DNA from 2 places in the Streptomyces sp. NBC_01017 genome. Region 2 is predicted to be linked to the other one. Evidence: predicted binding sites of a transcription regulator. Region 2 holds the regulator's gene; the other holds the start of a gene.
The links. Region 2 encodes HspR, which represses chaperone genes until heat shock. Its sites were predicted from a motif close to TTGAGNNNNNNNNNCTCAA; they were not measured.

Region 1 (12,015 bases), 1.3 Mb from region 2:
ACGCACCCGGCGGGTGTAGTCGCCGTGCGAGATGGACCGGGCCACCGCGTTCATCTCGTCCAGCGGCGCGGTGAGCGAATGGGCCACGAACTGCGTAATGAGCAGTGTGGCGATCATCGAGAAGACCGTGATGAAGCGCAGCTCCGTCTGCGTGCGCACCGCGATCATCGACAGGCCCGTGGTGATCAGCACCGCGATGATGACCAGCGCGCCCAGCTTGGTCTTGATCGAGAACGGACGTACGCCGCCCCAGGGCTCGCCGGGGCTTCTCCGTGCGGCCGGTCCGTCGCTCATGGCGTGGGTGTCTCCAGGGCGTAGCCCACGCCGTGCACCGTACGGATCCGCTCGGCGCCGATCTTCCGGCGCAGCGCCTTGATGTGGCTGTCGACCGTGCGGGTGCCGGACGCGTCCGCCCAGTCCCACACCTCGGCGAGCAGCTGCTCACGGGAGAGCACCGCGCGCGGGGTGTTCGCCAGGCACACCAGGAGGTCGAACTCGGTGGGCGTGAGATGAACGTCCTCACTGCGCACCCGCACCCGCCGCTGCGCGTGGTCGATCTCCAGCTCGCCGAGCCGCAGGATGCCCGACCGCGGGGTCGTGGCGGCCAGCGCGGCGCGCTCGACGCGGCGCAGCAGCACGTGCACGCGTGCCGCCAGCTCCCGCATCGAGAACGGCTTGGTCATGTAGTCGTCGGCGCCGACGCCGAGCCCGACCAGCATGTCGGTCTCGTCGTCCCGCGCGGTCAGCATCAGCACCGGCACCGGCCGCTGGGCCTGCACTCGGCGGCATACCTCCAGGCCGTCGAAGCCCGGCAGCATGATGTCGAGGATCAGCAGGTCGGGCTGCCAGGCCTCGGCCGTGTCGACCGCCGCCGGACCGTCGCCCGCGGTCTGCACGAGGAAACCCTCGGCGCGCAGGCGGGCCGCGATGGCGTCCACGATGGTCGGATCGTCCTCGACCACGAGGACCCGGCGCTGAGCGCCCGGGGTTGCCGCCGTGCCGTTGTGGGAGGTGTGTGTCTGCTCCATCGCCCGCCCCAAAGTTGCTTTCCGGAATCCGTGGGGTGATCCCGCTAACTGGCTATGCCTGCTCATGCTTGCGATTGACGCTTGAATGATCCGCGTCAGGTGAGCAGAGTACGGGGAGTCACCGCGCCACGGCTATCCAGGTCGTACGGCGAGGTGTACGACGTCCGGAACGCCCCGGGCAACGGGGATCTCTTCGGTACGCACCTGTTGGAATCCGGCATTACACAAGGTTTCTTCGAATTCCGGTGATGGCTGTGCGGACCATACGGCAAGCACCCCACCGGGCCTCAACGCCCCTGCGCAGCCTGCCAGTCCGGCCGGTGAGTAGAGGCTGTCGTTGCCCTCGGTGACAGTCCAGCCGGGGCCGTTGTCGATGTCGAGACACAGTGCGTCATACGTGGCGGAAGTCTCATGTACGTGTGACACGAGATCCGTTTCCAGAATCTCCGTGCGCGGGTCCGCGAGGGCCGGGGCGGAGAAGTCGGACAACGGGCCGTCGAGATGCCAGTCGATAATCGCGCGCTCGCGCTCGACGACGGTGATCCTTCCCGGGCGCGGATCGGCCGCGGCATGTGCGAGCGAGAACCCGACGCCGAGCCCGCCGATCAGCACGTCGGGCCGCGGGCGCCCGTGCAGCGCGCCGAGCGCCGCGTCGACGAGCAGCCGTTCCGAGCGGCCGTCGGAGGTGTCCATCAGGAAGCAGCCGTTCGCGATGATCTGGAGCAGGTCACCGTGCCGCCGCAGCACGACCTCACCGTGCGGGCCCTCGCGACGGTCCAGGACTTCGGGGATGTCGTACGAAGTGGGCATCGGGCCATCCTGGCAGGCCCCCTGGAGGGCTGAAAGTTCTTTCCAGGGGCGAGTGGCGAGAGGGTCCCTCGATGGGGGGAACGGGCCTGGGGGCTTGTTGAGAGGTTGCTGAGAATCGGCCTTCTTGTGGCGCCGGTCACAGACGTGGGTGGGTCGCGGGCGAAGGGTGGGGGAAACGGAAGGAGCGCCTCACCTTGGAACGGACCGCGGCCGGGGGCGTGCCGGGCCCGGCACCCGTGCCCGGTGAGGCGGACCTGCCCGAGGCGGCCGAGCTGCTGGACGGGATGCCGCGGCAGCGCGGGCCACTGGGCGCGACGGCGCCGAGCGCCGCTACGGCGCAGCCCTCCGCGCCCCTGCCCCGCCCCGGCCCACCCTGGCGGCTACTCCCCACGCCCGCCGGCACGCCGTTCACCTTCGCCTACGCCGCCGTACTGGCCGTCACCTCGCTCGTCGCCACGTACGCGGGCCCCGCCCTCGTCCACGTCCTGCACCAGGGCTCCAGCACCGACGTGGCGCACCTCGTGGGGACGCCCGTGACAGTGCTGCTCGCCAGCGCGCTGTGGGTCGCGGGCGGGTTCGTGGCGCCGTACACGCTCGCCTTCCTGCTGGTGCTCACCGCGCTGGAGCGACGGATCGGCGGCATGCGGACGGCCGTCGTCTTCCTGACCGGGCACGTCCTGGCCACCCTCGCGACCGAGGTCCCGGTGGGGCTCGCCGTGCTGGCCGGCCACCTGCCCGGCAGCTCGCTGCACCGCCTCGACTACGGCATCAGCTTCGGCGTCGCCACGGGCGTCGGCGCGCTGAGCGGGCTGCTGCGGCCGTGGCTGCGGTGGCCGGTGCTGGTGCTGTTCGGCGGGATGCTGCTCCAGGGCCTCGTCCATCTGACGGACCCGCTGACCGATTGGGGGCACCTGATCGCCCTGGCCATCGGGATCGCGATGTGGCCGGTCGTGCGCGGCGCGGGCCGCTGACGAGGCCGGGGACGGGGACGGGGGCGGTGCGGGAAGGATCAGACCCCGGCCACCGTTATTGATGAAAGTCGAGGTCACAGCCTGTGGCGTAAGTGATCGCTCACAGCGAACGGAGGCGGGGGAACATTCGAAGCGCCCCGTGCATTGAGTCGGCATAACTCAACTTGACTGCCGAAGGGGAGATCATGGCTTCGACGTCCACACCGCTCACCCTGCCCGTGCTGCCGCTCGACGACGAGGTGGTGCTGCCCGGAATGGTGGTCCCGCTGGACCTGAACGACGCCGACGTACGCGCCGCGGTCGAGGCCGCACAGGCCGCCGCGAGGTCACAGCCAGGAAAGCCACGGGTGCTGCTGGTGCCACGCATCGACGGGACGTACGCGGGCACCGGTGTGCTCGGCACCGTCGAGCAGGTCGGCCGGCTGGCCGACGGCGACCCGGGCGCCCTGATCCGCGGTCGCGGCCGTGTGAAGATCGGCGCCGGGACGACCGGACCTGGTGCGGCCCTGTGGGTCGAGGGGACCCGCCTCGACGAGAGCGTGCCCGACCCGCTGCCCGGACAGGTCGCCGACCTGGTGAAGGAGTACAAGGCCCTCGCCACCGCCTGGCTGCGCAAGCGCGGCGCCTGGCAGGTCGTCGACCGCGTCCAGGCCATCGACGACGTCTCCGCCCTCGCCGACAACTCCGGTTACTCGCCCTTCCTGAGCACCGAGCAGAAGGTGGAGCTCCTGGAGACCGCCGACCCGGTCGCCCGCCTCAAGCTCGCCACCCAGCAGCTGCGCGACCACCTCGCCGAGCAGGACGTCGCCGAGACCATCGCCAAGGACGTCCAGGAGGGCGTCGACAAGCAGCAGCGCGAGTTCCTGCTGCGCCGTCAGCTGGAGGCCGTACGCAAGGAACTGCGTGAGATCAACGGCGAGCAGGACGGCGAGGAGTCCGACGACTACCGCGCCCGCGTCGAGGCCGCCGACCTCCCCGAGAACGTCCGCGAGGCCGCCCTCAAGGAGGTCGACAAGCTGGAGCGGTCCTCCGACCAGTCGCCCGAGGGCTCGTGGATCCGGACCTGGCTCGACACCGTGCTCGAACTGCCGTGGAACGAGCGGACCGAGGACGCGTACGACATCCTCGGCGCCAAGGAGATCCTCGACGCCGAGCACGCCGGCCTGGAGGACGTGAAGGAGCGGATCACCGAGTACCTCGCGGTGCGCAAGCGCCGTACCGACCGCGGCCTGGGTGTCGTCGGCGGCCGGCGTGGCGGTGCCGTGCTGGCGCTGGTCGGCCCGCCCGGCGTCGGCAAGACCTCGCTCGGCGAATCCGTCGCGCACGCCATGGGCCGCAAGTTCGTCCGCGTCGCCCTGGGCGGCGTACGGGACGAGGCGGAGATCCGCGGCCACCGGCGTACGTACGTCGGCGCGCTGCCCGGCCGGATCGTGCGGGCCATCAAGGAGGCCGGGTCGATGAACCCGGTGGTGCTGCTCGACGAGATCGACAAGGTGGGGTCCGACTTCCGGGGCGACCCGGCGGCCGCCCTGCTGGAGGTCCTGGACCCGGCCCAGAACCACACCTTCCGCGACCACTACCTGGAAGTGGAACTGGACCTGTCGGACGTGGTCTTCCTCGCCACCGCCAACGTCCTGGAGGCCATCCCGGAGGCCCTGCTCGACCGTATGGAGCTGGTCCGCCTCGACGGCTACACCGAGGACGAGAAGATCGTCATCGCCCGTGACCACCTGCTTCCGCGTCAGCTGGAGCGGGCCGGCCTGAACAAGGACGAGGTGGCCCTCGACGAGGGCGCCCTGCGCAAGCTCGCCGGCGAGTACACGCGCGAGGCGGGCGTCCGCAACCTGGAGCGGTCCATCGCGAGGCTGCTGCGCAAGGTGGCGGCACAGCACGAACTGGGCGAGCGGGAGCTGCCGTTCACCGTCCTCGACGGCGACCTGCGCGGCCTGATCGGGCGGCCGCACCACGTGCCCGAGTCCGCCCAGGACCCGGCGGAGCGCCGTACGGCCGTGCCGGGCGTGGCGACCGGGCTGGCGGTGACGGGCGCCGGCGGTGACGTGCTGTTCGTCGAGGCGTCGCTGGCCGACCCGGAGACGGGCGCGGCGGGGCTGACCCTGACCGGCCAGCTGGGTGACGTGATGAAGGAGAGCGCACAGATCGCCCTGTCCTTCCTCCGCTCACGCGGCGCGGAACTGGAGCTCCCGGTCGCCGACCTCAAGGACCGGGGCGTGCACATCCACTTCCCGGCGGGCGCGGTCCCCAAGGACGGCCCGAGCGCCGGCATCACGATGACGACGGCGCTGGCGTCGCTCCTGTCCGGCCGGCTGGTCCGCACGGACGTGGCGATGACGGGCGAGGTCTCGCTGACGGGCCGGGTACTGCCGATCGGTGGCGTGAAGCAGAAGCTGCTGGCGGCGCACCGCGCCGGGGTCACCACGGTGATCATCCCCAAGCGCAACGAGGCCGACCTGGACGACGTCCCGGCCGAGGTGCTGGACAAGCTCGACGTCCACGCCGTGACCGACGTCCGCCAGGTCCTGGAACTGGCGCTGTCGCCGGCCACCAACGGCGCGGCGCCGGAGGTTCCGGTCGCGGCGTGACGGGCGCGACCGGATGGGCAAGGCCCGGGTTCCCGTGAGGGAGGCCCGGGCCTTCGCCGTAGGTGGATGCCGATGCCGATGCCGATGCCGATGCGGATACGGATTCAGGTGTGGGTGCGGGTCAGCCGTCGGCCAGGGCCTGGAGGCGGTCCAGCGCCCCGTTGAACCTGTTGTGGTCGCCGACGGTCGGCCCGGAGGACGTGTACTGCCACATGGTGTAGTAGCTCCAGCCGGCCGGGAGTTCGCCCACGGCGGCGGCGTACCGCGCGATCCACAGGGGATTGGCGGAGGCGAAGCCGCTGTGGTTGCCGGTGCACTGCTTCCACCAGCTGGTGGCCGTGTAGATGACGGGGGCGCGGCCGGTGCGGGCCTTGTACTGGGTCACGAAGTCGCGGATCCAGGTGACCATCGCGGCCGGGGTCTTGCCGTAGCAGGCGTCGCCGTAGGGGTTCCACTCGATGTCGAGGGCGCCCGGCAGGGTCCTGCCGTCGCGGGACCAACCGCCGCCGTGATCGACGAAGTAGTTGGCCTGGGTTGCTCCATTGGTGGTGTCCGGGGTGGCGAAGTGATAGGCGCCGCGGATCATGCCGACGTCGTAGGAGCCGTTGTACTGCTGGGCGAAGTAGGGGTTGGTGTAGTAGGTCCCCTCGGTGGCCTTCACGTAGGCCCACTTGACCCCGCTGTTCCACAGGGTCGGCCAGGCGACGTCGCCCTGGTGACTGGAGACGTCCACGCCTTCCGTCTGGGTGGCCAGGACATCGGCGGGGACGCTCTCCTCGCCGTCGTGGGCCACGACGCCCATGCCCATGTGGGCGGAGCCGCGGGGCGGGGTGTCGTCGGCGGTGGCGGGAGAGGGGTGGGCGGCGAGGAGTAGGGAGAGGACGGCGGCGAGCAGGTGCCCGGCGAGGTGCGGGCGCCGGCGGCGGAGCGGTTCAGGTCTGTGCACGGGCATTAGCGTGCCTCCGAAGGCTCGGTGACGCTCGGTGGGAAAACGCGCATGTCTATGGCGTGCGCATGCCGGTCCGGGCCCGGTGCGCGGCCCCGGCATGGACGCTAGGCGCGCAGAAGAGCAGGTGGAAGGGGGTCCGGAGGCTGCCGTTGGTCCACGCCTGCGAAATACTGGTGGAGCTGCGGCAAATCAGGGCGGTCGGCGGAAATTTTCAGGACCGGAAAAATTGAGGCAGGGGCTGACGTGCACGAAGACGGAAACGGCGACGGGCCGCGAGTCGAACCCGGGGGCGCCTCCGCCGAAGGAGTGTCCGGTGGTGGTCCCGGCCGTCCCGAGTTCCTCGATCTGGAACGCGAGTTGACGGTCCTGTTCCGGCGGGCCCGGGCCAAGCAGGGTGAGATGGCCCGCGAGGTCCATCCGGACCTGGAATCGGCGGCGTACGGCCTGTTGGTCCGTCTGGATGAGTCCGGGCGGCTGCGGGCCACCGAACTCGCCGCATACATCGGCGTCGGCAAGGCCACCATGTCCCGCCAGCTGCGCGCCCTGGAGGACCTGGGGCTGGTCGCCCGCGAACCCGACCCCGCCGACGGGCGGGCGTGGCTGGTGCACCTCACCGAGGAGGGGCGGGGCCGGGTCGCCAAGGTGCGCGAGGCACGGCGGGAGCGTTATGTCGCGCAGCTCTCCCACTGGGACCGGCTTGAGGTCGCGGAGCTGGCGCGGCTGCTGAACCAGTTGAACCGGGGGATGGAGAAGTAGACCCCGCGGAGCGTCCGGCCCCGCCGCTCAGCCTCCGCGGCCCCGCCGCTCACGCCTCCGCGGCTCCGCTGCTCTCGCCTCCGCCGCTCACGCCCCCGCGTGTCCGACGCTCAGTCCTCCGCGTGTCCGCCGCTCACGCCTCGACGTGTTCGCCGCTCACCACTGCACGTACACGACGGTCGCGTCGTCGTGCGTCTTGCTGCGCCCCAGGAACGTCCGCCCCTCCGCGTCGGCCCGCTCCAGCGCCCGTACCCGGTCCACCAGCCCCTGCGCCCCCTCCTTCCGTACGAAGGTGAAGCAGTCCCCCCAGTCGCCTTCGCGGAACTTCTCCACCCACCGGGTCGCCCCGTCCGTCAGCGCGGCCAGCGCCCGCACCTCGCCGCGCGGCAGGACCCCCGTCACCGCCCGCGCCGCCACCGACGGATCCGCGGCGGCCGTGAAGAAGCCGCCCTCCTTGTTGCGGACGTGCGCGTCGATCAGGGCGTCCGTGGCCAGGGAGGCGCGGGGGAGGAGGGTCAGGCGGTCGTCCAGGTACGGGGTGACCGCGCCGTCGGACGACTCCACCAGGAGGGCCGAGTCGGACAGGATCAGGTACTCCAGCGCCTCGGCCGACCAGCGGGCCAGAACCACTGTGGCCTGTGGGGTGCGTGGGTGAGAAAGGTCACAGGTTTGCGCGTGAGCCTCAGCGGTACGCGCGATTGCACGGGCCAGGGCGTCGGCGAGCGGCACATCAGGGAGTGAAACGGTCAGTTCGGTCAGGGCTCCGCCGAGCCGTGCGGTGAACCAGGGAACGGAATGCAGACAGCCCGTCTCGCCTCTCGGCGGAGTCACGCCGTCCAGGATCACCAGTACGCCGCCCTGTCCCGAGGCGGGAAGGCCGACGCTCGCGAAGTCCTCGTTGGGGCGGACCGGATCGCCGGGCTCCGAAACAAGCTCTGTTCGCATTCAGCCAGTCTGCACGAGCCCTTCACAAGGGTCACGAAGGGGTCGCAGGAGATGCCGAATAGGTGCAGCCGCGCAGGTCAGGCGTCTGATTTGGGATGGAATGGAGCGCTCCGGGAAGGCGTGGCGGCGAATACTGCCATCGCCTGCCCCGGACGTCCAACCGGCCCGCCCTGCAAGGCGTGTGCACACGCCGGAGGAACTTGCCCGCCAACTCCCCTCCGGGGTTCACTCCTTCGGGTGGCGGGTCAGGTGATGCGCGGCCGTTGCCCACCGGCACTGGGAGGGTCGGGGACCGGTGAGGACACCCCCAGCTCGAGCAATGCCGCGAGCTTGGGGAAGGGGTGCACGCGAGGTCGGCGGTAGTTGACGGAGCGTCATCCGGACCCATGGGTATCACGAGTCAGGAATGCGAGCACCGGTGCAGAAGATGCGGCCACGTCGCTCAGGCAAGAAGACGGCCTCCACGGGGGGCACGCAGCCCACTCCCGGCACCACCACCGACGCCACACCCGCCGGCAAGGGGCGCCCCACCCACGTACGGAACCGGCTGATCGTCGCCGTCGCCGTCGTGGCCGCCGCCATCGCCGGGGCCGGCGTCCCCTCGGTCGTCGCCGCCTCCGGGCAACTGCACGACTCCCAGGAGCTGGTGATCCTCGCCGAGCAGACCGAGGACGCGCTCACCCTGGCGCACTCCCTGGCCGACGAGCGCGACGAGGTCACGACGTACGTCGCCGCCGGCCGTCCCAAGTCCAAGGCGCCCAGCGAGCAGCGCAGCGCCCGCGTCGACCGGCAGGTCGAGGAACTGCGCGCCGACCCCGACGCGCCCGCCTCCCTGCACGACGACCTCGACGGCATCGCCGCCTTGCGCAGGGGCGCGCTCACCGGCAAGAGCACCGCGCTGGAAGCGCACAACGCCTACTCGGCCACCATCACCGAACTGCACCGGCTGGCCGAGCGGCTGGCGGAGCAGATGCCGCCCCGCGCGGGCTCCGGCGCCTACGCGCTGGCCGAGCTGGACTCCGCCGTGCAGCAGGCCGCCGCAACCCGGGGGCTGCTGCTCGCCGCCCTGAGCGTGCCGACCACCACCGAGACCGTCATCGACCCGGTCACCGGGGTCCCGGCCACCCGCGAGACCTCCTCGGACGCCGACGCCGAGCAGCGCGCCGCCCTCAGTGCCGCCGCCCAGCAGGCGCGCCTGCGTTCCGACGCCGCCGTCGCCGACTTCCGCGACTCCGCCCCGAAGACCGCGCGCACCTCGTACGACTCCACGGTCACCGGCCCCGAGATCGGCACCGCCGAGCGGTATCTCGCCGCCCTCACCGACCAGGCCACGCTCTCCGACCGCGACCTGGCCACCGACGCCGGGCGCGTCGAGGCCGCCCTCTCCGCCCGTGTCGACATGATGCGCGGTGTGGAGTCCGCCCTCTACGACCGCCGCACCAAGGCCCTGGAGGAGCTGCGCGACGACGACGTCACCGCGCTGGAGATCCGGATCGCGATCCTCGGCGCCCTGATGCTGCTCGCCGTGGGCGTAGCCACGGGCATGGCCCGCAGCCTCACCCGGCCCCTCGCCGTACTGCGCCTCGGCTCCGCCCGGCTCGCGACGGCCGAGGACCCGGCGGCTCAGGAGCCGGTCAAGTTCACCGGCCGCAAGGACGAGTTCGCCCAGGTCGTCGACTCCGTCAACGTCCTGCACGCACAGGCCCTCGCCCTCCACGAGCGCATCGGCACCCTGGAGTCCGACCGCAAACACCTCGTCGGGCAGCGCCAGAAGATGGCCGACGCCCGTGAGGAACTGCGCACCGAACTCGCCGAGTCCGCCGCCCAGCTGGAACGTCTGCGCGACAGCATCGGCAGCACCTTCGTCAACCTGGCCCTGCGCACCCTCGGCCTCGTCGAGCGTCAGCTCGGCGTCATCGAGGGCCTTGAGGAGCGCGAGCAGGACCCCGAGCGCCTCGCCACCCTGTTCAAGCTGGACCACTTCGCCACGGTCATGCGCCGGCACAGCGAGAACCTCCTCGTCCTGGCCGGGACCGAGCACGTCCAGCAGCACGCCGGACCGGTTCCGCTGGTCGACGTCGTGCGCGCGGCGGTCAGCGAGATCGAGCGGTACGAGCGGGTCCGTATCGCCGCGTTGCCGCCGCACGCGCACGTGGCGGGCTTCGCGGCCGACGACCTCTCCCACCTGCTGGCCGAGCTGATGGAGAACGCCACCTCGTTCTCCCCGCCCGACCTGCCCGTCGAGATCTCCGGCTGGCTGCTGGAGAGCGGCGAGGTGATGCTCTCCGTCCAGGACGAGGGCATCGGCATGACGGACGAGCGCATGTCCCGCCTCAACTCCCGCCTCGCCGGCTTCGACCCCGAGAACCCCTACGACCAGGAGGGCGACGAAGGCCTGGGCCTCGGCCTGTACGTCGTCGCCCGCCTCGCCCACCGCCATGGCGTCCGCGTCCAGCTGCGCGAGCAGAAGCAGGGCGGCATCGCGGCGGTCGCGGTCCTGCCGGGGGGCCTGCTGGCGGCGGCCCCACCGGCCGCGGTCCCCTCGGACACGCCGCACCGCACCGGCGCCCACACGTTCTCCCTCCCGGGCGCCGACGCGGAGGCCAACTCCAACGTCCTGCCCGGCCGCGCCAAGGGCGAGGACCCGCTGGTTGCGCTGGCGGAGCGGGCGGTACGCGAGACCCGCGACGCCGACCCGGCCGTACGCGAGACCGGCGACGCCGAGGAGGCCGTACGCCGGCCGGCGGCACCCGAGGCCGAGCAGGAGCGGGAGCATCCCGCCGAGACGACGATGGAGCTGCTGATCCCGGCGCAGGCGACGGGGGAGGAACCGACAGCAGCCGCCGAACCGGTAGCCGCCGAACCCCCGGTCGCCGAAGGCGAAGCCGAGGCGGTGCACGAACGCGTCCCCGACGAGGCGGATGAACTCGTCACCGACAAGGGCCTGCCCAAGCGCACCCCGAAGATCACCGCCCCCACCCAGGCCCCGCGCCAGCGGACCGGCAGCGTCGACGCCGACGCCCTCCGCCGGAGGCTGGGAGGCTTCCGCCAGGGAGCGGCGGCCGGCTACCGCGACGTACAGGCGGAGATCGCCGAACACACGGGCCAGAACCCGGCACCGAGCACGGAAACCGAAGCAGCCACGGGGGGCACAGCCGAGGAGGCAAGCAGTTGACCGCGCCCAGTACCTTCGGACTGAGCAGTGAAGCCCGCAACCTGCACTGGTTGTTGACGAATCTGGTCGAGGAGGTGCCGGGCATCCAGTCAGTCGCGGTGGTCTCCTCCGACGGATTGCTCCTGCTCTCCTCGGACCACGCCCGCAACGAGGCTGCCCGGGAAGCCAGGACCGACCGGCCCACCGGCCCCCGGGGTTCCTCCGCCGACCTCGCCACCATCGTCTCCGGCATCGGCAGCCTCACCATCGGCGCCGCCAAGCTGATGCAGTTCGGCGGCGTGAAGCACACGATGGTCGCGATGGACGAGGGCAGCCTGTTCGTGATGTCCATCAGCGACGGCTCGCTGCTCGGCGTGCACGGCTCCGCGGACTGCGACATGAGCGTGGTGGCCTACCACATGGCGCTCTTCGTCGGCCGGGCCGGCCACGTCCTCACCCCCGAACTCCGCAGCGAGCTACGGAAATCCCTAGAGGCCGCGTCGGCAGGGAGTACCCGATGAGCAACGCCCCGAAGAACAGGCCCCACCTCCCCGTACGCGGCGGCGACCGCAAAGCCGCCCGCGTACGCCCCTACTCGCTCACCGGCGGCCGTACCCGCTTCGGCCACGTCCTCCTCGTGGAGACGTTCGTGGCGGCCCTGGAGGCCCCGCAGGAGCGCAAGGAACTGACGAATGGCTCCCTCAACAGCCGGGTGATGCCGGAGTTGCGGGCCATCGTCGAACTGTGCCGCCGGATGCGTACGGTGGCCGAGATCGCCGCGCTGCTGAAGATGCCGCTCGGT
Region 2 (12,015 bases):
CACACTCATCACCCTGTGTGCGGTCACGATGCTCACCTGGTCCATTTCGTATTCGTACGATCAGCTGCGCTCCATCGCGCTCCTTGTGGTGTCGCCGAATCTGGCCCATTGGTGGCCGTTGACGGTCTACGGACCGTGGCTGCTGGCGGGTCTGTCCATCCTGCGGGCTTCCGTTCAGCGTCGGACGGCCCGGCGTTCCTGGGCCGTCATGCTGATCTCCTCCGGCACCGCGGTGGCGTTGTGCATCGGCCAGTCGGCGCATTCCCTGCTTGCGATGGTGGTCGTCGGAATTCCGCCGATCACCGCCCTGGTCTGCTTTCGCGAACTCGTCGGACAGTTCTCGTCACGGCCCGGCCCCCGGCATGCCGCCGACGCGATGAACGGACCCAAGCAGCCGAAGCCGTAGGCCGAAGCCGCAGACCGATCAGGACTGGTACGGCTGCTGCGGCTGCCCGTACGGCTGCTGACCGCCGTGGGCGCCGTGCTGTCCGGCGGCGGCGGCCTGCGCCTGCAGCTGCTCCGCCTGCTCGCCGGTCACCTTCTGTTCCGCGCCGCAGAAGGTGCACTGCGTCGCGTACTTGGTCGAGACGGGGAACAGCGGGACGAAGAACAGCGTGAACTTGGTGACGCGCTTGCGCAGCGTATGCGCGGACGGGTTGCCGCAGTGGCCGCACACCAGCGTCAGTATCGCCAGCTGGTAGAGGTAGCCCTTGGTGCCGAAGATGATCACGAGGTGGTCCTTCCGGAGCGGGTTCTGCCGCAAAAGTACAGCTGTCGAGCGTACGGCGACGCCCCCAGGCCCTGCGGGGCGTGGGGGCGTCGGACTGCCGTAGGGACTGCCGTAGCGGGTGCTACTTGACCGGCTGGGGCTCCGGCTCGCTCTCCGCCTCGGCGGTGCCCGCCGGGGGCTCGTCGTCCGGGACCGGGGTCTTGACCGACTCCAGCAGCAGCTGGGCCACGTCGACGACCTGGATGGACTCCTTGGCCGTGCCATCGTTCTTCTTGCCGTTCACGGAGTCCGTGAGCATGACCAGGCAGAACGGGCAGGCCGTCGAGACGATGTCCGGGTTCACCGAGAGAGCCTCGTCGACGCGCTCGTTGTTGATGCGCTTGCCGATCCGCTCCTCCATCCACATCCGCGCACCACCGGCGCCACAGCAGAAGCCGCGCTCCTTGTGGCGGTGCATCTCCTCGTTGCGGATGCCCGGGACGCTGGCGATGATCTCGCGCGGGGGCGTGTAGATCTTGTTGTGCCGGCCCAGGTAGCAGGGGTCGTGGTAGGTGATGATGCCCTCGACCGGGGTCACCGGGACCAGCTTGCCCTCGTCCACCAGGTGCTGGAGCAGCTGGGTGTGGTGGATGACCTCGTAGTCGCCGCCGATCTGCGGGTACTCGTTGCCGATCGTGTTGAGGCAGTGCGGGCAGGTGGCGACGATCTTCTTGGCCGACTTGGGCTTGCGGGACTCCTCGGTCACCTTGCCGTCGTCGTCCATCTCCTCGCCGAACGCCATGTTCAGTGCCATGACGTTCTCCATGCCGAGCTCCTGGAACAGGGGCTCGTTGCCGAGGCGGCGGGCGGAGTCACCGGTGCACTTCTCGTCGCCGCCCATGATCGCGAACTTGACGCCCGCCATGTGCAGCAGCTCCGCGAAGGCCTTGGTGGTCTTCTTGGCGCGGTCCTCCAGGGCGCCGGCGCAGCCGACCCAGTAGAGGTACTCGACCTCGGTGAGGTCCTCGATGTCCTTGCCGACGACCGGCACCTCGAAGTCGACTTCCTTCAGCCACTCCAGGCGCTGCTTCTTCGCCAGGCCCCAGGGGTTGCCCTTCTTCTCCAGGTTCTTGAGCATCGTGCCCGCCTCGGACGGGAACGCGCTCTCGATCATCACCTGGTAGCGGCGCATGTCGACGATGTGGTCGATGTGCTCGATGTCCACCGGGCACTGCTCGACGCAGGCGCCACAGGTGGTGCAGGACCACAGGACGTCCGGGTCGATGACGCCGTTCTCCTCGGCGGTGCCGATCAGCGGACGCTCGGCCTCCGCGAGGGCGGCCGCGGGGACGTCCCTCAGCTGCTCCTCTGACGCCTTCTCCTCGCCCTCCATCGTCTTGCCGCCACCGGCCAGCAGGTACGGCGCCTTGGCGTGCGCGTGGTCGCGCAGCGACATGATCAGCAGCTTGGGGGAGAGGGGCTTGCCCGTGTTCCAGGCGGGGCACTGCGACTGGCAGCGGCCGCACTCGGTGCAGGTGGAGAAGTCCAGCAGGCCCTTCCAGGAGTACTGCTCGACCTGGGAGACACCGAAGACGTCGTCCTCACCGGGGTCGGTGAAGTCGATCGGCTTGCCGCCGGAGGTCATCGGCAGCAGCGCGCCCAGCGAGGTCCCACCGTCGGCGTTGCGCTTGAACCAGATGTTCGGGAACGCCAGGAAGCGGTGCCAGGCCACACCCATGTCGGTCTTCAGGGCGACCGTGATCATCCAGATGAAGGAGGTCGCGATCTTCACGCCGGCGAAGAAGTAGGTGAGGTTCTGGAGCGTGGAGATGTCCATGCCCTCGAACCACGACACCACCGGGTACGAGATGAAGAACGAGGCCTCGTAGCCGTCCACGTGGTGCTGGGCGCCCTCCAGCGCGTGCAGCATGAAGATGCAGACGCCGACGATGAGGATGACGCTCTCGACGAAGTACGCCTGGCCGGTGTTGGACCCGGCGAAGCGGGACTTGCGGCCGGCCTTGCCCGGACGGCTCAGCTGGCGGATCACGATCAGGGTGAGGATGCCGAGAACCGTCATGGTGCCGAGGAACTCGACGAAGACGTTGTACGGCGCCCAGTCGCCGATGACCGGCAGCATCCAGTCGGCCTTGAACAGCTGGCCGACGGCGTTGACGATCGTCAGCAGCAGCGAGAAGAAGCCCACCGCCACGAACCAGTGCGCGACACCCACGATGCCCCAGCGGTTCATCCGGGTGTGGCCGAGGAACTCCCTGGCGACGGTGACGGTGCGCTGCACCGGCTCGTCCGTGCGGGTGCCCGCGGGCACGTTCTGGCCGAGCCGCATGAAGTTGTAGATCTGAAGGATGGCGCGCGCGAACAGGGCCACGCCGACCACGATCAGAACCAGCGACACGATGATCGCGGCGAGTTGCATTTCGGGGCTCCTCGGGCCTGCGAGGGGGTGGTTCGAGGGTGTCCTCGACATTACTAAGCGGTAACTTATGCAGTCCTCTGAGACTACCCGCATCCTCCGTCGCACTGTAGCCAGGCGCGGAGTGATGTGAGTCGCTGAGGGTTGCCTTAAGAACAGATCGTGTTATTCATCCCGAAATGGTATATACGGCACTAACCTATCCCCGTGCTTTACGGGATCGCCGCCGCCACCACCGCCCTGCTGCTCGCCGCCCTCCTCGCGGCGCTGCTTCGGCTGCCCGCCCTGCGCTTCGGCATCTTGGACCGCCGGCGCCAGCGGCCGACGCCCCTGCTGGGTGGTGTCGCCGTCGCGCTCGTGACCTGCCTGGTGGCCGCCGCCGGGGAGTGGACGCGGTTCGCCCCGCTGGGCTCGGAGATCATGCGGCTGGTGATCGCCGCGGGCGCCGTCGCCGCGCTCGGGCTGGTCGCCGACGTGCGGCGGGTGAAGGCGCGGTTCCTGATCGGCGGTACGGCGGTGGCGGCGGCCTGCGTGGTGCCGTACGGCGACACCGGGATCCTGCTGGGGCTGGTGGCCGTCGGCTGGATCGTTCTCGTGGCCATCGGGTTCCAGGCGCTCGACCATGCGGACGCCCTGGCCGGCACCGTCGGGGTGCTCACCGCCTTCGGTGTCGGGATCTGTGCGGCGGCCGAGGTGATGGACGAACTCGCGGTGCTGCTCAGCGTGCTGGCCGCCGCGCTGACCGGGTTCCTCATGCACAACTGGCATCCCGCGCGGATCGGGCTCGGGGCGTGCGGGTCGCTGTTCGTCGGGTTCGTGCTGGCGGCGTCGGCCGTGATGACCCGGGCCGGGCACGATCCCTTGTCGAGCGCGGCCGTGCTCTACTCGCTCACCTCCCTCGCCACCGCCGACGTACTCCTCGTGGCGCTGTCCCGCCGGCTGGCCGGACGGCCGCTGCTGCGGGGCGGGCCCGACCATCTCGCTCATCGTTTGCGCCGGATCGGCCTCACCCCGCAGGGTGGGACCGTCCTGCTGGGGGTCGCGGGGTTCTCCGGGGTACTCGTCGGCGTCCTCGTGCACATGGGATGGATGGCGCCGTCCGCGGCGTTCTGGGTGGGGGTGGGGGTCCTCGTCACCGTCTTCGCGATGCTGCACATCAAGCCGTACGGGCCTCGGCGTCAACCCTATTTTCCCGTAGGGGGTGCGGTTCGCCCGCCCGCGCAGGCGACATCGTCGCAGGTCGGAGCCCAGTTGCGTGTAAGGAACGGATAAGAGTTGAGTGAGGTCGACTCAGCTCTGTTGACCGGTTGCGAGCCGTCGTGCACACTTGAGTCCGTTCCACTCAAGTCAGCTGGAGGAATCAACCATGGCACGTGCGGTCGGCATCGACCTGGGCACGACTAACTCCGTCGTCAGCGTTCTGGAGGGCGGCGAGCCCACCGTCATCACCAACGCCGAGGGTGCCAGGACCACGCCGTCCGTCGTCGCCTTCGCGAAGAACGGCGAAGTGCTGGTCGGCGAGGTCGCCAAGCGTCAGGCGGTCACCAACGTGGACCGGACCATCAGGTCCGTGAAGCGCCACATGGGCACCGACTGGAAGACGGAGCTCGACGGGAAGCCCTTCAACCCGCAGCAGATGTCCGCCTTCATCCTGCAGAAGCTGAAGCGGGACGCCGAGTCCTACCTGGGCGAGAAGGTGACCGACGCGGTCATCACCGTCCCGGCGTACTTCAACGACTCCGAGCGCCAGGCGACGAAGGAGGCCGGCGAGATCGCCGGTCTGAACGTCCTTCGCATCGTCAACGAGCCCACCGCGGCCGCGCTGGCGTACGGCCTCGACAAGGACGACCAGACGATCCTCGTCTTCGACCTCGGTGGCGGCACCTTCGACGTGTCCCTCCTGGAGATCGGCGACGGCGTCGTCGAGGTGAAGGCCACCAACGGTGACAACCACCTCGGCGGCGACGACTGGGACCAGCGCGTCGTCGACTACCTGGTGCAGCAGTTCAAGTCCGGTCACGGCGTGGACCTCGCCAAGGACAAGATGGCCCTCCAGCGTCTGCGTGAGGCTGCCGAGAAGGCCAAGATCGAGCTGTCCTCGTCCACCGAGACCTCGATCAACCTGCCCTACATCACCGCCTCCGCCGAGGGCCCGCTGCACCTGGACGAGAAGCTCACCCGGGCTCAGTTCCAGCAGCTGACCGCGGACCTCCTGGAGCGCTGCAAGACCCCGTTCTTCAACGTCATGAAGGACGCCGGCGTCTCCATCAACGAGATCGACCACGTCGTCCTCGTCGGTGGCTCCACCCGTATGCCCGCCGTCGCCGAGCTCGTCCGCGAGCTGACCGGCGGCAAGGACGCCAACAAGGGCGTCAACCCGGACGAGGTCGTCGCCATCGGCGCCGCCCTGCAGGCCGGTGTCCTCAAGGGTGAGGTCAAGGACGTCCTGCTCCTCGACGTGACCCCGCTGTCCCTCGGTATCGAGACCAAGGGCGGCATCATGACCAAGCTCATCGAGCGCAACACCACGATCCCGACCAAGCGGTCCGAGATCTTCACGACGGCCGAGGACAACCAGCCGTCCGTGCAGATCCAGGTCTACCAGGGCGAGCGCGAGATCGCGGCGTACAACAAGAAGCTCGGAATGTTCGAGCTCACGGGCCTTCCGCCGGCCCCGCGCGGTGTCCCGCAGATCGAGGTCGCCTTCGACATCGACGCCAACGGCATCATGCACGTGACCGCGAAGGACCTCGGCACGGGCAAGGAGCAGAAGATGACCGTCACCGGTGGCTCCTCGCTGCCGAAGGACGAGGTCAACCGGATGCGCGAAGAGGCCGAGAAGTACGCGGAGGAGGACCACGCCCGCCGCGAGGCCGCCGAGTCCCGCAACCAGGGCGAGCAGCTCGTCTACCAGACGGAGAAGTTCCTCAAGGACAACGAGGACAAGGTCCCCGGCGAGGTCAAGACCGAGGTCGAGGCCGCCGTCGAGGAGCTGAAGACCGCGCTCAAGGGCGAGGACACCGCAGAGATCCGCACCGCCACCGAGAAGGTCGCCGCGGTCTCCCAGAAGGTCGGCCAGGCCATGTACGCCGACGCCCAGGCCACGCAGGGCGCCGCCGGCGGCGGTCCCGAGGGCGCTGCCCCGGGCGGCAAGGCCGCTGACGACGACGTCGTCGACGCCGAGATCGTGGACGACGAGCGCAAGGACGGTGCCGCGTAATGACGGAGGAGACCCCGGGCTTCGAGGAGAAGCCCGACGTCCCCTCCGGCGCCACCCCTGACGACGCCGAGTCGAAGGCCGTCCCTCAGGAAGGGGCGGCCCCGGCCGGGGACGGAGCAGCAGACCCGGGCCTGGTGGCCCAGCTGGACCAGGTGCGTACGGCGCTCGGCGAGCGCACGGCGGACCTCCAGCGGCTCCAGGCCGAGTACCAGAACTACCGCCGCCGCGTGGAGCGGGACCGGATCACGGTCAAGGAGATCGCCATCGCGAACCTCCTGACCGAGCTCCTGCCCGTGATCGACGACATCGGCCGCGCGCGTGAACACGGCGAACTCGTCGGCGGATTCAAGTCCGTCGCGGAGTCGCTGGAGACCGTCGCGGCGAAGATGGGACTGCAGGCGTTCGGCAAGGAGGGCGAGCCCTTCGACCCGACGATCCACGAGGCCCTGATGCACTCCTACGCGCCGGACGTCACCGAGACGACCTGCGTGGCGATCCTGCAGCCCGGGTATCGCATCGGCGAGCGCACCATCCGCCCCGCGCGGGTGGCCGTCGCCGAGCCCCAGCCGGGCGCGCAGGCGGTCAAGGAGGAGTCTGCCGAGGCGGCCGACGACAAGGAGAGCGGTGGCCCGGACGAGGGCTGACGTTGAACTGACGAGGTACTACGGGAAGGGGGTACGTCGAGGATGAGCACCAAGGACTTCATCGAGAAGGACTACTACAAGGTCCTCGGCGTCCCCAAGGACGCCACCGAGGCCGAGATCAAGAAGGCGTACCGGAAGCTCGCCCGCGAGAACCATCCGGACGCCAACAAGGGCAACGCCAAGGCGGAGGACCGCTTCAAGGAGATCTCCGAGGCGAACGACGTCCTCGGTGACCCCAAGAAGCGCAGGGAGTACGACGAGGCTCGCGCCCTGTTCGGCAACGGCGGCTTCCGCCCGGGGCCGGGCGGCGCGGGCGGCGGCAACTTCAACTTCGACCTGGGCGACCTCTTCGGAGGCGGCGCCCAGGGCGGCGGCGGCCAAGGCGGAGCCGGCGGCTTCGGCGGCGGACTCGGGGACGTCTTCGGGGGCCTGTTCAACCGTGGCGGCACGGGGACGACCCGTACCCAGCCCCGGCGCGGCCAGGACATCGACACCGAGGTCAACCTCAGCTTCACCGAGGCGATCGAGGGTGCGACGGTCCCGCTGCGGATGTCCTCGCAGTCACCGTGCAAGGCCTGCGCGGGCACCGGCGACAAGAACGGCACGCCGCGGGTGTGCCCGACCTGTGTCGGTACCGGCCAGGTGGCGCGGGGCTCGGGCGGTGGCTTCTCCCTCACCGACCCGTGCCCGGACTGCAAGGGGCGCGGGCTGATCGCCGAGCACCCCTGCATGGACTGCAAGGGCAGCGGCAGGGCGAAGTCGTCCAGGACCATGCAGGTCCGCATCCCGGCCGGGGTGTCGGACGGCCAGCGCATCCGCCTGCGCGGCAAGGGCGCACCCGGCGAGCGCGGCGGCCCGTCCGGCGACCTGTACGTCACGGTGCACGTCGACGCGCACGCGGTGTTCGGCCGCAAGGAGGACAACCTCACGGTGACCGTCCCCGTGACGTTCACGGAGGCGGCCCTCGGCGGCGAGGTCAGGGTCCCCACCCTGGGCGGACCACCGGTCACCCTGAAACTGCCGCCCGGTACGCCCAACGGCCGCACCATGCGGGCACGGGGCAAGGGCGCGGTCCGCAAGGACGGCACCCGCGGCGACCTTCTGGTCACCGTCGAGGTGAGTGTTCCGAAGGACCTGACGGGGAAGGCTCGTGACGCACTTGAGGCGTATCGCGAGGCGACCGCGGATGAGGACCCGCGGGCGGAGCTGTTCCAGGCCGCGAAGGGAGCATGAGTCAGATGGACGGTCGTCGACGCAACCCGTATGAACTGACCGAGGAGACCCCGGTCTACGTCATCTCGGTGGCGGCCCAGCTGTCCGGCCTGCACCCGCAGACCCTGCGCCAGTACGACCGCCTGGGCCTGGTGTCTCCGGACCGCACCGCGGGCCGGGGGCGCCGCTACTCGGCCCGCGACATCGAACTGCTGCGCACCGTCCAGCAGTTGTCGCAGGACGAGGGCATCAACCTCGCCGGCATCAAGCGCATCATCGAACTGGAGAACCAGGTCGCCGCGCTCCAGTCCCGGGTGGCCGAACTCCAGGCCGCCGTCGAAGGAGCCGCGGCGGCTATGCAGCAGCGCGAGGCGGCGGTACATGCGTCGTACCGCCGCGATCTGGTGCCGTACCAGGAGGTGCAGCAGACCAGCGCGCTGGTGGTGTGGCGGCCGAAGAAGGCCAAGGACTAGGCGGCGGCACGGCCGTACGCGAAGGGGCCCGGAGGTTCGTTGAGAACCTCCGGGCCCCTTTCCCATGCCGTCAGCGGCCGACGAAGAAGACCGGTGACGTGCAGGTCGCCGCGGCGGACGCGGGGGCGGCGAGAGTGGTGAGCAGGCCGCCCGCGGTGGCGAGCACGATGGCGGTCGCGGTGGCCGCGGTCGTGCGTCTGGCTGGGTTCATGCGGTCCTTCGTCCAGTTCGGCGACGGCAGTGATCAACCGTCGCCGAACGGGACCGGTCGGCCCGCCAATTGCTTGTACGGGCCACGGCGAAGGCGACCACCGCGTCAGGGAATCAGATCCCCGATCGCATCCACGACCAGCATCCACATCGGCTGTGCCCCCGTGCCGAATCCGGCTGCCAGGGCGTAGCCGAGGCTCACGTCCAGGGCCTCCGGAGCCGCGTCCTCGTGCCACTCGGCCGAGACCTCTCCGTTGCCCTGGGAGGTGAACTCGCCGAGGCGCCGGCCGTCGCGCAGGAAGCGGCTGTCCGGCACGGAGTCGGGCAGCAGCCGCCAGACGCGGCCGGCGTGCCGGACGTCGACCGCGTACGAACGCCGGGTCAGCCGCCCCTTCGCCGGGCGCACCTGAGCCTCCTCGCCGTCCACGGTGAGCGTGAGCCGGTCACCGGCCCGAGTGCCGACGGGGATGTGCTCCTCGGCCTCGGTACCGGCGGACCGGCTCAGCACGATCCGCGGTACGGCGGCGCCCTCGACGACGACTTCGCCGCGCTCGGTGTCCAGCCGGACGGTCAGCGTGCCGAAGTGGCCGTCCTCCACGAGGGTTTCGGTGATGACGGTCATGCGGGTGATCTTCGCAGGTCGGTCGGGGCCCGGGTCGGTCAGGTGGCGGGCGCGGTCACTGCCCGGTCGCCCGGGGGGACGGGCTCGGTCCCGTCGGCCTGCGCACCCGTCACCCAGTAGGGCCGGCGCTTGAAGACCGGCGAGCTACAGGTCGCTGCGGGGGTCGTGCGTCTGGCTGAGTTCGTTCGATCCTCTGGTCGAGTGCGGGTCGACGGGGGAGTCGTCCTGAACGGGACCCGTGGCGAATGAGGTTGGTTGTGCGGATCTTGGCGCGTGTTCGATCCAGGTTCGGTGGAGGGGGTGTAACGGCCGTTGCGATATGTTTCGCCATGTCTTTACATGATCAGCGGAGCGTGGTGTTGCGCACTCGTTAAGTGATTCCGCTTGACGCTGGGGGCGGTCGACGCGTTGTCTTTTCAGACATCTGGGCGCAATGGCGCGCCCGTGTCCCGAAGGCACCAGAAGTGAGCTCCTCTATGCGTCCCTTGCGCCCCCTGCGCCGCACCGCCACCGCCGTGGCCGCCGCGTCCACGATGACCCTCTCGCTGGCAGCGTGCGGGGCACTGGGCGTCACCGGGGACAGCAGTGAGGCGAGCCCGACCAAGGGCGACGACGTCACCGTGGGGCTGCTGCTGCCGGAGACGGCGAACACGCGCTACGACAAGTTCGACTACCCCATCATCAAGAACAAGGTGGCGGAGCTCACCGACAAGCAGGGCCAGGTCGACTACCGCAACGCGGACGCCGACGCCAAGAAGCAGGCGAGCCAGCTCCAGCAGATGATCAACGACCAGGTCGACGTGATCCTGCTGGACGCCGTGGACGCCCACGCGATAGCCGACGGCGTGCAGAAGGCCAAGGAAGCCGGCATCCCGGTCATCGCCTACGACCGCCTCGCCGAGGGACCGATCGACGCGTACGTCTCCTTCGACAACGAACTGGTCGGCGAGGTGCAGGGCCGCTCCCTCATGGAGGCCATGGGTCCGGACGTCGACTCGTCCGACAAGATCGTCATGATGAACGGGTCGCTCACCGACCCGAACGCCAAGCAGTTCAAGGCGGGCGCCCTCTCCGAGCTCAACGGCTCGGTGGACATCGCCAAGAGGTACGACACCAAGGACTGGAAGCCGGAGAACGCCCAGGCCAACATGACCGAGGCGATCAAGGACATCGGCGCGAACAACATCAAGGGCGTCTACTCCGCCAACGACGGCATGGCCGGCGGCATCATCAAGGCCCTGCAGGCCCAGGGCGTGACCGATCTGCCGCCGATCACCGGACAGGACGCCGAACTGGACGCCGTCCAGCGGATCCTGAGCGGCGAGCAGTACATGAGCGTGTACAAGTCGTACCCGCAGGAGGCCGAGAGCGCCGCGGAGATGGCCGTGGCCAAGGTCCAGGGCAAGGACATCCAGTTCGACTCCCTCACCCAGGACCAGGTCGACAGCCCGACCGCCAAGGACATCCCGGCCCTGCTGGTCCCGGTGGTCGCCCTGACCAAGAAGAACGTCAAGCAGACGGTCCTCGCCGACGGGATCTACGAGCTGTCGGAGATCTGCGCGGGCGAGTACAAGGCCGCGTGCGCGGAGGCCGGGCTCACCAAGTAGGGCGCAGACACGGCTCACCGGACAGGGTCCGTCGGTCTTCCGACGGGCCCTGTCTCGTTTTCCGGCGCCTGGTGCCGTCGTCGACGGCGAGGGTCCGCTTTGCGAGTGCGCTCGACTGGCTGCTCGGGTTGACCGGGCTGTTCGGGCTGCCGAGGACGGCGGCTCGTCGTCGGCGTTCGCGAGTGTGACGTCGCCCGCCCCGGCCGCCCTCGAAGGCGTACGGCACCCCCCCTGTCGGTCATAGCCCGGGCCGCCCGGGCGCCCGCGTCCGGCCGACGCGGTTTGCAGCGCGCAGCGCAAAGGCCGGTATGGCACCCCCAGCTTGTTGCAACTCGACGGACGGAGGCCGGGAAAAACCGGGGCGTACTGGTGGTTTACGGCGGCCGTCCCGGCGGGAGCCGTGTTGCGGAGCACGGCCGGTCCGCGCATAGTTGCGCTGCGGAAGCGCGAGCGAACCGTAGGCCCGATGGGCCGAGCACGGTGGGCCTGTCGACCAGGGCCACGCCCGGCCCGGGTGTCCCGGCAGAGGTCGACACCGCGCTCCGGAGGTGAGCGAGCCGGCGAAAGGCAAGAACCGGGGGTGGATGGGGCGATGGCCGGGCACGGGACCGAGGAGCATCCCCACGGTGCCGACCGACTGTGCGACGCGGGGGATCGCGTGTACTCCCGGGCCGTACGGCGCGGCCGCGTGTCGCGCCGGGACGCGGAGCCGGTGCCCTGCCTGCTGGACCTGGCGCTGCTGCATCCCGACCCCGACGACATGGACTGGCTGGTGCCGACCTCCCCGCAGGAGGTCATGACACGGCTGCTGCGCGGGGTGTACGACGAGGTCAGCGCGAGCCAGCGGCGGGTGGGCTCGGCGGTGGCGGCGTTCGAGTGGTACG

Region 1: lon (endopeptidase La) is a predicted target of HspR. The motif match lies at 2,954-2,972, and genes of this name have one in related genera.

The regions. Positions count from the first base shown of each region.
Region 1 covers NZ_CP108683.1:3,966,622-3,978,636, reverse strand. Annotated here, with positions in the region: gene OG331_RS17920 (ATP-binding protein) at 1-294, opposite strand, end outside; gene OG331_RS17915 (response regulator transcription factor) at 291-1,028, opposite strand; gene OG331_RS17910 (spermidine synthase) at 1,161-1,838, opposite strand; gene OG331_RS17905 (rhomboid-like protein) at 2,033-2,809, shown strand; gene lon (endopeptidase La) at 2,995-5,409, shown strand; gene OG331_RS17895 (lysozyme) at 5,531-6,361, opposite strand; gene OG331_RS17890 (MarR family transcriptional regulator) at 6,602-7,114, shown strand; gene OG331_RS17885 (protein phosphatase 2C domain-containing protein) at 7,271-8,059, opposite strand; gene OG331_RS17880 (nitrate- and nitrite sensing domain-containing protein) at 8,466-11,234, shown strand; gene OG331_RS17875 (roadblock/LC7 domain-containing protein) at 11,231-11,734, shown strand; gene OG331_RS17870 (DUF742 domain-containing protein) at 11,731-12,015, shown strand, end outside.
Region 2 covers NZ_CP108683.1:5,247,545-5,259,559, reverse strand. Annotated here, with positions in the region: gene OG331_RS23935 (DUF2637 domain-containing protein) at 1-406, shown strand, start outside; gene OG331_RS23930 (zinc-ribbon domain-containing protein) at 425-730, opposite strand; gene OG331_RS23925 ((Fe-S)-binding protein) at 852-3,146, opposite strand; gene OG331_RS23920 (MraY family glycosyltransferase) at 3,351-4,415, shown strand; gene dnaK (molecular chaperone DnaK) at 4,510-6,363, shown strand; gene grpE (nucleotide exchange factor GrpE) at 6,363-7,007, shown strand; gene dnaJ (molecular chaperone DnaJ) at 7,050-8,240, shown strand; gene OG331_RS23900 (heat shock protein transcriptional repressor HspR) at 8,246-8,692, shown strand; gene OG331_RS23895 (hypothetical protein) at 8,763-8,903, opposite strand; gene OG331_RS23890 (hypothetical protein) at 9,009-9,524, opposite strand; gene OG331_RS23885 (sugar ABC transporter substrate-binding protein) at 10,001-11,131, shown strand; gene OG331_RS23880 (LuxR C-terminal-related transcriptional regulator) at 11,724-12,015, shown strand, end outside.